2 regions of the Micromonospora sp. NPDC023814 genome follow, and region 1 is predicted to be linked to the other one. Evidence: predicted binding sites of a transcription regulator. Region 1 holds the regulator's gene; the other holds the start of a gene.
The links. Region 1 encodes HrcA, which represses chaperone genes, less so after heat shock. Its sites were predicted from a motif close to GGTTNGCACNCTCNNNNNGAGNGTGCNAACC; they were not measured.
Positions count from the first base shown of each region.

Region 1 (5,539 bases):
TGCGGACGCGGCCGTCGCCGGCGCACGTCGGGCAGGGGTGCGGGATGGTGGTGCCGTAGCCCTGGCAGACGGTGCAGGGGCGGGCGGAGACCACCTGACCGAGGAAGGTGCGCTGCACCGACTGCACCTCGCCCCGGCCGCCGCACGCCTCGCAGGTGGCCAGGTGGGTGCCGGCCGCGGTGCCGGCGCCGGAGCAGGTGGTGCAGAGCACGGCGGTGTCGACGGTGATCGGCGCCTCGACGCCGAACGCGGTCTCGTTCAGGTCCAGCTCCAGCCGCAGGATCGCGTCGGCGCCCGGCCGGGTCCTCGGTCGCGGGCCCCGCGACCCGCCGGCCGCGCCGCCGAAGAACGCGTCCATGATGTCCTGGAAGCCGACGAACGGGCCGGCGCCGCCGGGACCGCCCGGGCCGCCCGCGCCCCCGCCGCCCGGAGCGAGCGGGTCGCCGCCCAGGTCGACGATCTGCCGTTTCCGGTCGTCCGAGAGGACCTCGTACGCGGCGTTGATGTCCTTGAACTTCTCCTGTGCCTCCGGGTCCGGATTGACGTCCGGGTGGAACTGCCGCGCCAGCTTCCGGTAGGCGCGCTTGATCTCGTCGTCGGAGGCTTCCCGGCTCACCCCGAGAATGCCGTAGTAGTCCCTGGCCACTGCGTTCCGTGTCCTCATGTTCGTCTCGCGTTGCGCCGGTCGTCGGCCGGAGCCGGCCGTCGGCCCTGACTGGTCAGTTCTGGGCCAGCAGCTCGCCCACGTAGCGTGCCACGGCCCTCACCGTGGCGATGGTGCCGGGGTAGTCCATCCGGGTCGGCCCGAGCACGCCGAGCCCGCCCACGATCGTCGCGCCCGGCCCGTAGCCGGTGCTGACCACCGAGGCGGCGCGCAGGTTGTCGATCTCGTTCTCGTCGCCGATCAGCACCCGGGTCGTGCTCGGCTCCGCCTCGCCGATGAGCTTGAGCAGCACGACCTCCTCCTCCAGCGCCTCCAGGATGGGGCGCAGCGAGCCCTGGAAGTCGAGCAGGCCGCCGCGGGTGAGGTTGGCCGTGCCGGCCAGCGCGATCCGCTCCTCGTGCCGCTCGACCAGCGTCTCCAGCAGCACGGTGGAGAGGGTGGTCATGGCCGGCCGCAGGTGCGGCACCGACTCGTCGACCAGCGCCTGCACCAGCGGCGGGGTCTCGGACAGCCGGGTGCCGACCAGCTTCTCGTTGACCAGCCGGCGCAGGTCCGTGACGTCGTCGGCGGGGATCGGCCCGGGCAGTTCGACCAGCCGCTGCTCGACCCGGCCGGTGTCGGCGATCATGACCAGCATCAGCCGGGTCGTGGAGATCGGCACCAGCTCCAGGTGGCGGACGGTGGAGCGGGCCAGGCTCGGGTACTGCACCACGGCGACCTGCCGGGTCAGCTGCGCCAGCAGCCGTACGGTGCGGTGCACCACGTCGTCGAGGTCGACCGCGCCGACCAGGAAGCGCTCGATCGCGCGGCGCTCGGCCGGGCTGAGCGGCTTGACCCTGGACAGCCGGTCCACGAAGAGCCGGTAGCCGCGGTCGGTGGGCACCCGGCCGGCGCTGGTGTGCGGCTGGCGGATGTAACCCTCCTCCTCCAGCACGGCCATGTCGTTGCGGACGGTCGCCGGGGAGACCCCGAGCTGGTGCCGCTCGACCAGCGCCTTGCTGCCGACGGGCTCCTGCGTGGCGACGTAGTCCTCGACGATCGCGCGCAGCACGGCGAGCTTGCGGTCGTCGAGACCCATCGTTCCCCACCTCCTGTCGCACGTCGGACCCCCGCGCCCCCGAGGGGCGGGGGTTGCTGGCACTCGCTACGGACGAGTGCCAGTCTACGACGGCGCGCCCGCCGACGCGATGATCAACCTGGGACGGCGATCCGACCGGCGCCACACGGCCCGTGGAGCCGGCGGCGCCAGAGCCGATCATCCGGACATCCCGGTCGGAGTCGCTCTGGTGCGGCCTTGCCCGCGGCCCCTACCGTGACGTCCATGACTGAACCACCTCGCCCTCCCGGAGCGGGGGACCCCGGCGACCGGCCGGATCCGGCCGCTCCGTCGGGGGTTCCCGGGCCGGCCGGCTCCGACGAACCCACCGCACCACTGTCCGGGGCACCGGGCCCGGGCGGCTATCCCCCGCCCGGTGGCTATCCGCCACCCACCGGTGACCAACCGCCGTCGGGCGGCTACCCTCCGCCGGGTGGCTACCCGCCGCCCGGGGGCTATCCCCCGCCGGGCGGCTACCCCCCGCCGGGGGTCGGCTATCCGACCGGCGGCGGCTACGGCGCCCCCACCGGCGGCTACGCCAACAACGAGGACAAGAACTGGGCCCTGATCGCCCACTTCGGCGGCGCGGCCGGGGTGATCGTCGGCGGCGGCCTGCTCGGCTGGGTCGCGCCGCTCATCGCGCTGATGGCCAGGGGGCAACAGTCGCCGACCGCCCGGGCGCACGCCGTCGCGGCACTGAACTTCCAGATCACCTGGGCGGTCGTGGGCGTGCTGAGCTGGGTGCTCACCCTGATCACCTGCGGCATCCTGTTCTTCGTCCCGATGCTCGTCTGGCTGGTGCCGCTGATCTTCGGGATCGTCGCCGGGGTCAAGGCCAACGAGGGCGTGCTCTACCGCTACCCGATGGCCTACAGCTTCACCAGGTGAGCCGGGCCGGCTGCTCCCCCGGCCGGACCCGGCCCCGCGCCGCCGCACGGCGGGGCCCTGCCGCCCGCGCCGCCACACGGCGGGGGCCTGCCCGCCTCAGGGCAGCAGGTCGCGGACGACCGCGTCGGCGAGCAGCCGCCCCCGCAGGGTCAGCACGGCCCGGCCCGCCGCGTGGTCGGGGCCGGCCAGCAGGCCGTCGGCGAGCGCCCGCTCGGCGCCGGCCCGGCCGGCGTCGTCGAGGGCGTCCAGCGGCAGCCCGGAGGCGAGCCGCAGCCGGAGCATGACGTCCTCCATGTGCGCCTCGTCGGCGGTGAGCACCTCCCGGGCCAGGCCGGGCGACTCGCCGCCGGCCAGCCGCTTCGCGTACGTCGTGGGATGCTTCACGTTCCACCAGCGCACGCCGCCGACGTGGCTGTGCGCCCCCGGGCCGAGGCCCCACCAGTCGGCGCCGGTCCAGTAGAGCAGGTTGTGCCGGCACCGGGCCGCGTCGCCGCGGGCCCAGTTCGACACCTCGTACCAGGAGAATCCGGCCGCGTCGAGGGCGGCCTCCGCGGCCAGGTAGCGGTCCGCGGCGACGTCGTCGGAGGGGTACGCCAGCTCGCCGCGCCGCATCCGGGCGGCGAGCCGGGTGCCGTCCTCCACGATCAGGGCGTACGCGCTGACGTGGTCCACCCCGGCGGCGACGACCTGGTCGAGGGAGGCGGCGAAGTCGTCCTCGCTCTCCCCCGGCGTGCCGTAGATGAGGTCGAGGTTGACGTGCTCGAACCCGGCGTCGCGGGCCTCCCGGGCGGCGGCGGTGGCCCGGCCGGCGCTGTGCGTGCGGTCGAGGATCGCCAGCACCCCCGGCGCGGCGGACTGCATGCCCAGCGAGATCCGGGTGTAGCCGGCCGCCCGCAGGGCCCGCAGGGACTCCGGGGTCACCGACTCCGGGTTGGCCTCGGTGGTCACCTCGGCGTCGGGCGCGAGCCCCCAGGTGCGGTCGATGCCGTCGAGGATCCGGGCCAGGTCGTCGGCGGGAAGCAGGGTCGGGGTGCCGCCACCGACGAAGACCGTGTCGACCCGGGGCGGCGGGGCGTCGCCCAGCACCCGGCCGGCGAGCGCCAGCTCGGCCAGCACGGTGTCGGCGTACCCCTCCCGGCTCGCCCCGCCGCCCAGCTCGGCGGCGGTGTACGTGTTGAAGTCGCAGTAGCCGCAGCGGCTGGCGCAGAACGGGACGTGCACGTACACGCCGAAGCCGCGCGCGCCGACCGCGCGGGTGGCGGCGGCGGGCAGCGAGCCGTCGACGGGAACGGATTCGCCTTCTGGAAGGACGCCGGGCATGGCCACTAGTGTGCCCGGCATGACCTCTCCCGACGTGCTCGTGCGGGCCGCCACGGCCCGTGGGGTGACCACCCTCACCCTGGACAGCCCGCACAACCGCAACGCGCTCTCCACGCCGCTGATGACCCAGCTGCTGGCCGGCCTGTCCGAGGCGGTCGCCGACGACGCCGTACGCGTGGTCGTGCTGGACCACACCGGGCCGGTCTTCTGCTCGGGCGCGGACCTCAAGGAGACCGCCGCCGCGTACGCCAGCGGGAGCGTGCCGGCCGGGATGCTGGGTGACGTGCTCGCGGCGGTCTGGGAGTGCCCGAAGCCGGTGGTGGCGAGGGTGGCCGGCCCGGCGCGGGCCGGCGGGCTGGGCCTGATCGCGGCGGCCGACCTGGCGGTGTGCGCGCAGGAGGCGACGTTCGCCTTCACCGAGGTGCGGATCGGGGTGATCCCGGCGGTGATCTCCGCGACCGTGCGGCCCCGGCTGCACCCCCGCGCGGCGGCCGAGCTCTACCTGACCGGGGACACCTTCGACGGCCGGCGCGCCGCGGAGATCGGCCTGGTCACCGCCGCCGTGCCGGCCGACGGGCTGGACGCCGCCGTCGCCAGCTACTGCGACTCGCTGGTCCGGGGCGCGCCAGGCGCGCTGGCCGGGGCGAAGCAACTGCTGCGCCGGCCGCCCGCGACCGACCTGCGGGAGGAGATCGCCGGGCTGTCCACCCTCTCGACCGGGTACTTCCTCTCCGAGGAGGGCCGCGAGGGCGTGCTGGCGTTCCGGGAGAAGCGGCCGGCCCGCTGGGTTCCCGCCGCCGACGGCGACGCCGTCGACCGGTAGCCGGGCAGCGACGCCGTCGACCGGGTAGCCGGTAGGGACGCCGACGCCCGCGACCGTCGGGAGAGGTGAGGCCGCGCGGGAAACGGGAACATCCGGGCCCGCCCCCGGGGCCGTTCGGCGCTCTCGGGCGGGCCCCGCCGGTCGGTGCCACGCGGCGGGCCGGCGGGAACCGGTCGGACGACCCCGGCAGGCACCACGGGGGACGTACGCTTGTCGGACTGTCGATCAGGGGGTGTGGGTGCGAACTCGGGCAGTCGTGGCCGGCGGCGTCGTCCTCGTCCTCGTCGCCGTGGTCGGAATCTGGCTCGTCATCCGGCAGGTGGGTGGGCAGCTGCGCCTGCCGCTGTCCAGCCGGACGTGCACGGTGCAGGCGGACGGCCGGGTGGCCCTGGACCCCGACCAGATGGCCAACGCGGCGACGATCGCGGCGATCGGCATCCAGCGGAAGATGCCCGAGCGGGCCGTCGTGGTGGCGCTGGCCACCGCGTACCAGGAATCCGGCCTGCGCAACCTCGCCGGGGGCGACCGCGACTCCGTGGGGCTGTTCCAGCAGCGCCCGAGCCAGGGCTGGGGCAGCCCGGAGGAGATCCGCGACCCCCGGTACGCGGCGAACCGGTTCTACGCCGCGCTGAAGAAGGTGCGCGGCTGGGAGCGGATGCGGGTCACCGACGCGGCGCAGAAGGTGCAGCGCTCCGCCTTCCCAGAGGCGTACCAGAAGTGGGCGGACGAGTCGGAGGTGCTGACGCGG
Region 1 is NZ_JBFAAF010000127.1:610-6,148, forward strand. Features, by position in the region: gene dnaJ (molecular chaperone DnaJ) at 1-646, opposite strand, end outside; gene hrcA (heat-inducible transcriptional repressor HrcA) at 720-1,742, opposite strand; gene AB0G14_RS33745 (DUF4870 domain-containing protein) at 1,986-2,648, shown strand; gene hemW (radical SAM family heme chaperone HemW) at 2,745-3,968, opposite strand; gene AB0G14_RS33755 (enoyl-CoA hydratase-related protein) at 3,988-4,791, shown strand; gene AB0G14_RS33760 (hypothetical protein) at 5,024-5,539, shown strand, end outside.

Region 2 (5,539 bases), on a different contig from region 1:
ACCGCCGCCCTGGAGGCCGCCGGCATCCTGGTCGTCGCCGCCGCCGGCAACACCGGTCCGTACTGCGGCTCGATCGACGACCCGCCCGCGCCGTACGCGGACGTGCTGACCATCGGCGCGGTGGACCAGCGGCGCCGGGTCACCGACTTCTCGTCCCGCGGACCGGTGCGGGGGGCGGCGAAGCCGGACCTGGTCGCCCCCGGCGACGAGGTGCTGTCGGCGATGCCCGGCGGCGGGTACGCCACCCTGAGCGGCACCTCGATGGCGACCCCGCAGGTGGCCGGCGTCGTGGCGCTGATGTGGTCGGCCAACCCGGCGCTGGTGGGCGACCTGCCCCGCACCCGGCAGATCCTGCGGGACACCGCGACCCCGGCGACGTACGCCTCCCGGACGGAGACCTGCGGCGGCGACGCGAACATCACCGGCGCCGGCCTCGTCGACGCGTACGCGGCGGTGCGGGCGGCCCGCGGGTGAGCGGCCCTTGCCCCACCCCGCACCCCGTGCTCTAGGGTCGGCGACCATGGATGCGGAGATCGTCGAGCTGACCGCCGACCGGGCGCCCGCCGTGGTGGAGCTGTGCCGCCGGGCGCTGGACCTGCCCGAGGACGCCGCCGAGGCGCCGGCCCTGGTGGCCGCGCTCTGGGCCCGGGCGGCCGCCGACCGGCCGGTCGTCGCGCTGGGCGCGTACCGGGGGGCGGAGCTGGTCGGGGCGTTGGTCTGCTCCCTGTCGGGGCGGGACGCCGGGCTCGGGCATGTGGACCTCGTGGCGGTGCACCCCGACCACCGGCGCCGGGGCGTCGCCCGGGCGCTGCTGTCGTCCGCCGAGCGGACCCTGGCCGGTCTCGGCGCGGCCGAGGTGCTGCTGGCGGGGAACCCGCCGTACTACGCCTGGCCCGGGATCGACGTGCGCTACACCCCGGCGGTCTGCGCCGCGCTGGCGCTCGGCTACCGGCAGGACCGGACGGCGTGGAACATGACCGCCGACCTGTCGTACGACGACTCTCCCGCGCTGCGCTCCACGGAGGCGGCGGAGGCACGGCTGGCCGGTCGGGGCGTCTCGGTCCGCCGCGCCGAGCCGGCCGACCTGCCGGCGCTGGCGGAGTTCGCCCGCGCCACGTTCGGCGGCGCCTGGGACGCGGAGCTGGCCGGCTCGGTGGGCCGGGAGGGGGCGGGCTGCCACCTGGCCGAACGCGACGGCGAGGTGCTCGGCTTCGCCGCGTACGGGTCGTCCCGGCCGAGCTGGTTCGGGCCGATGGGCACCGCCCCGGCTGCGGAGGGCTCGGGCATCGGCGGGGTGCTGCTGCGCCGCTGCCTGCGCGACCAGCGGGCGGCGGGCGTGACGGCGGCGCAGATCGGCTGGGTGGGGCCGGTGCCGTTCTACTCGGGCAGCGCGGGCGCCCGGATCGAGCGGGTCTTCTTCCTGTACCGCAGGACGCTCGGAGAGTGACGGAAGAGGGCGAAGGGGATATAGACGCCGATAACCCCATTCGCCCCCATCTTTGATCGACGCCCCCTACCGTTTCGGTAGAGGAGGCAGCCATGACCACGGACGACGAACGCCCCGGCCCGTTGCCGTTCGACTGGCTCGACTACGGCGACGCCGAGCAGCAGGCGGAGATGACCGGCGCCGACGAGCCGACCGACGAGCCGGTGGCGCTGGTCGACGAGCCGGTCCAGATCCCGCAGCCGTACGGCCGGGCGCAGAAGAGGCGCAACCAACGACCACTGCCGACCTGACGGCGAAAGGGGCGGACCGCTGACGCGGCCCGCCCCTTCCGGCGTAGTGGAGCTGGACTCAGAAGTCCATGTCCCCGCCACCCGGACCAGCCGGGGCGGCCGGGGCCTTCTCCGGCTTGTCCGCCACGACGGCCTCGGTGGTGAGGAAGAGCGCCGCGATCGACGAGGCGTTCTGCAGCGCCGAACGGGTCACCTTGGCCGGGTCGATGATGCCCGCGGCCAGCAGGTCGACGTACTCGCCGTTGGCGGCGTTGAGGCCGTGACCCGGCTCGATGTTGCGGACGTGCTCGACGACCACGCCGCCCTCGAGGCCGGCGTTGACGGCGATCTGCCGCAGCGGGGCGTCCAGCGCGATCTTGACGATCTGCGCGCCGGTCGCCTCGTCGCCGGTCAGGTCCAGCTTGTCGAAGGCGGTCTTGCCGGCCTGCACCAGCGCGACGCCACCACCCGGGACGATGCCCTCCTCGACGGCGGCCTTCGCGTTGCGGACGGCGTCCTCGATGCGGTGCTTGCGCTCCTTCAGCTCGACCTCGGTGGCCGCGCCGACCTTGATCACCGCGACGCCGCCGGCCAGCTTGGCCAGCCGCTCCTGCAGCTTCTCGCGGTCGTAGTCGGAGTCGCTCTTGTCGATCTCGGCCCGGATCTGGTTGACCCGGCCCTGGATCTGCTCGGCGTCGCCGGCACCGTCGACGATGGTGGTCTCGTCCTTGGTCACCACGACCTTGCGGGCGCGGCCCAGCATGTCGAGGCCGACGGCGTCCAGCTTGAGGCCGACCTCCTCGCTGATGACCTGACCACCGGTGAGGATGGCGATGTCGGCCAGCATGGCCTTGCGGCGGTCACCGAAGCCCGGCGCCTTGACGGCGACCGACTTGAAGGTGCCCCGGACCTTGTTGACGACCAGGGTGGCCAGGGCCTCGCCCTCGATGTCCTCGGCGATGATCAGCAGCGGCTTGCCCGACTGCATGACCTTCTCGAGGATCGGGAGCAGGTCCTTGACCGACGAGATCTTGCTGTTGACGATCAGGAGGTAGGGGTCGTCGAAGACGGCCTCCATGCGCTCCGGGTCGGTCATGAAGTAGGCCGAGATGTAGCCCTTGTCGAAGCGCATACCCTCGGTGAGCTCCAGCTCCAGGCCGAAGGTGTTGCTCTCCTCGACGGTGATGACGCCTTCCTTGCCGACCTTGTCCATCGCCTCGGCGATGATCTCGCCGACGGTGCTGTCACCGGCGGAGATGGAGGCGGTGGAGGCGATCTGCTCCTTGGTCTCGACGTCCTTGGCGAGCTTGGACAGCTCCTCCGAGACGCTGGCCACGGCGGCCTCGATGCCCCGCTTCAGGGCCATCGGGTTGGCACCGGCGGCCACGTTGCGCAGACCCTCGCGGACGAGGGCCTGGGCCAGGACGGTCGCCGTCGTCGTGCCGTCACCGGCCACGTCGTCGGTCTTCTTGGCGACCTCCTTGACCAGCTCGGCGCCGATCTTCTCGTAGGGGTCCTCGAGCTCGATCTCCTTGGCGATGCTCACACCATCGTTGGTGATGGTGGGGGCACCCCACTTCTTTTCGAGCACGACGTTGCGGCCCTTGGGGCCGAGGGTCACCTTCACGGCGTCGGCGAGCTGGTTCATGCCCCGCTCGAGGCCCCGGCGCGCCTCTTCGTCGAACGCGATCATCTTGGCCATACGGCGTTGTCCTCCTGGACACTCACGGGCCACCCGGAGGTTGTGTCCCGGATGGGCCGCCTGGTGTACGCACCTTGGGGACGTCGCCACCTGGCGACGACGACGTCTCCTCGGCCGGGCCGGATAGCCCGCGACGACCGGCCATGTGCCGCACCGACGTGTGGACGCCCGTGCGGCCGTGGCCCTACCGCCCCGACCATTGGCACTCACGGTATGCGAGTGCCAATGACTTGTTTAGCACTCTCCCCTGCCGAGTGCAAGCACGCCCGCCCCGCTCAGCCGAGTTCACCGGCCAGCCGCGCGCTGTCCACCGGTCCCTCGTGGGCGCGCTGCTCGGCGTACGTGACGACCAGGCCGACCAACTGGGCGAGGTGGGTGGGCAGGCCCAGCACCCCGCCGAGCACCGCCACCGCGATCGCGCCCACCGCCGTGCCCGGCGACTCCAGCGGGGTGACGCCGAACGGCAGCGAGCCGAAACCCTCCACCAGGCCGGCCGCCCCGCCCCCGACGATCACCGCCGCCGCGACGATCGCCACCCGGCCGAGCAGCAGGCCCAGCCGGTCGTGGAACATCCGGTACGAGCGGCCGATCGGGTGCTGCCGCTCGAAGAGGTAGACCGGGCCGGCCATGCTCAGCGCGAAGGCGAAGTAGATGCCGGGGATGACGCAGAAGCACACCCCGAGCCCGATGATCACGCCCATCAGCAGGGTCCAGCCCCAGAGGCCCGGCGCCCGGCGCAGGCCGTAGCCCAACGCGGCGCCGACGGTCACCGGCTGGCCGGCCGCCTGCCGGGCGACCACCCAGGTGCCGGCGGCCCAGCCGAGGCTCTGCACCAGGCCGAAGAGCAGGGCGCCGCCGATCAGCACGGCCATCATGGTGCCCAGGTCGGCCAGGAAGGTGTCGGGCAGCGCGGCCGGGTCGTCGGCCATCGACTCGTCCCACCGGGCCGACGGGTCGACCACCAGCGCGAGCACCGACAGCACCACGGCCGGCAGCACCTGGGTGAGCAGCAGGATCGGCAGCAGCGGCTTCCAGCCCCGGCGCACCGCGCCGACGCACCGGTCGAACCAGCCACTCACGCCGCCGCCGGGCGGGGTGACCAGCGGGTCGGCCGGGTCGAGGCCGTGGCCGGGCGGGTACCACCCGTGGACCGGCTGCCCCGGGTACGCGACCGGCGCGCCCGGATACACGACCGGCGCGCCCGGATACCACGGCTGCCCGCCGTGCGGGCCGGAGCCGGCCGGGAACCCGCCGGTGGGCGGGAAGACCCACCCCTGCGGCTGCGGCTGCGGCTGCGGCGCGCTCGCATCGCCGGCCGTGGCGGGGTCGGGATCCCCCGACGGGGGCGTGGCCTGGGGCGGCTGGTCGGACATGAACCCTCCTCAGCGACGGCTGAACCGGCTCACGATCCTCCATGCCTGGCACCCCGTGCCGCAGCCCGGGGTGCCACGAACCACGACCACGAACCACGGCCCGTCCCGGCTGCGGTTCCCGCCCAACGATGCCGCAGGTCACACCCCGGAACCGGACCCCGCCGCTGCCGCTGCCCGGCCCCTGTCGAGCTGCCCTCACAGATGGGGCACACCATGCCTCGCAGGCGGCCGAGCCGGATGCGAGGCATGGTCATACAGAGACGGGTGGTCCTACAGACGGGGCAGCTCGACAGCGCCCACCACACACCACCATCCCGCCCGCCGAACCCATGTGTCGAAGCGGGTCACCCGACCGGCTCACCCGCCGGAGCGGATCGACGGATGCCGTTTGGCACCGCCGCGCGGGGCGGGCGGCGGCGGAAGGGCCCGGTCTGTGGCGGACGGGGGACGGGGGTCAGGCGATGACGCGTACGCGCTCGGCCTGGGGCCCCTTCTGGCCCTGGGCGATCTCGAACTCCACCCGCTGGCCGTCGTCCAGCGCCTTGTAGCCGTCCATCTCGATCGCGGAGAAGTGGACGAAGACGTCCTGCCCGCCGTCGACGGCGATGAAGCCGTAGCCCTTTTCGGCGTTGAACCACTTCACGGTGCCCTGTGCCACGGTCCACTTCCTCACTCTGCACGGCGTTCCACAACCCCGGAGGCCGGCGGACCGGCACCGGAGGACCACCGAATCGGCGGTCGGGGAGGC
Region 2 is NZ_JBFAAF010000016.1:50,258-55,796, reverse strand. Features, by position in the region: gene AB0G14_RS11640 (S8 family serine peptidase) at 1-474, shown strand, start outside; gene AB0G14_RS11635 (GNAT family N-acetyltransferase) at 521-1,447, shown strand; gene AB0G14_RS11630 (hypothetical protein) at 1,540-1,737, shown strand; gene groL (chaperonin GroEL) at 1,796-3,418, opposite strand; gene AB0G14_RS11620 (hypothetical protein) at 3,694-4,791, opposite strand; gene AB0G14_RS11615 (cold-shock protein) at 5,246-5,449, opposite strand.
Region 2: a site for HrcA is predicted at 3,616-3,646, ahead of groL (chaperonin GroEL). Genes of this name have one in related genera too.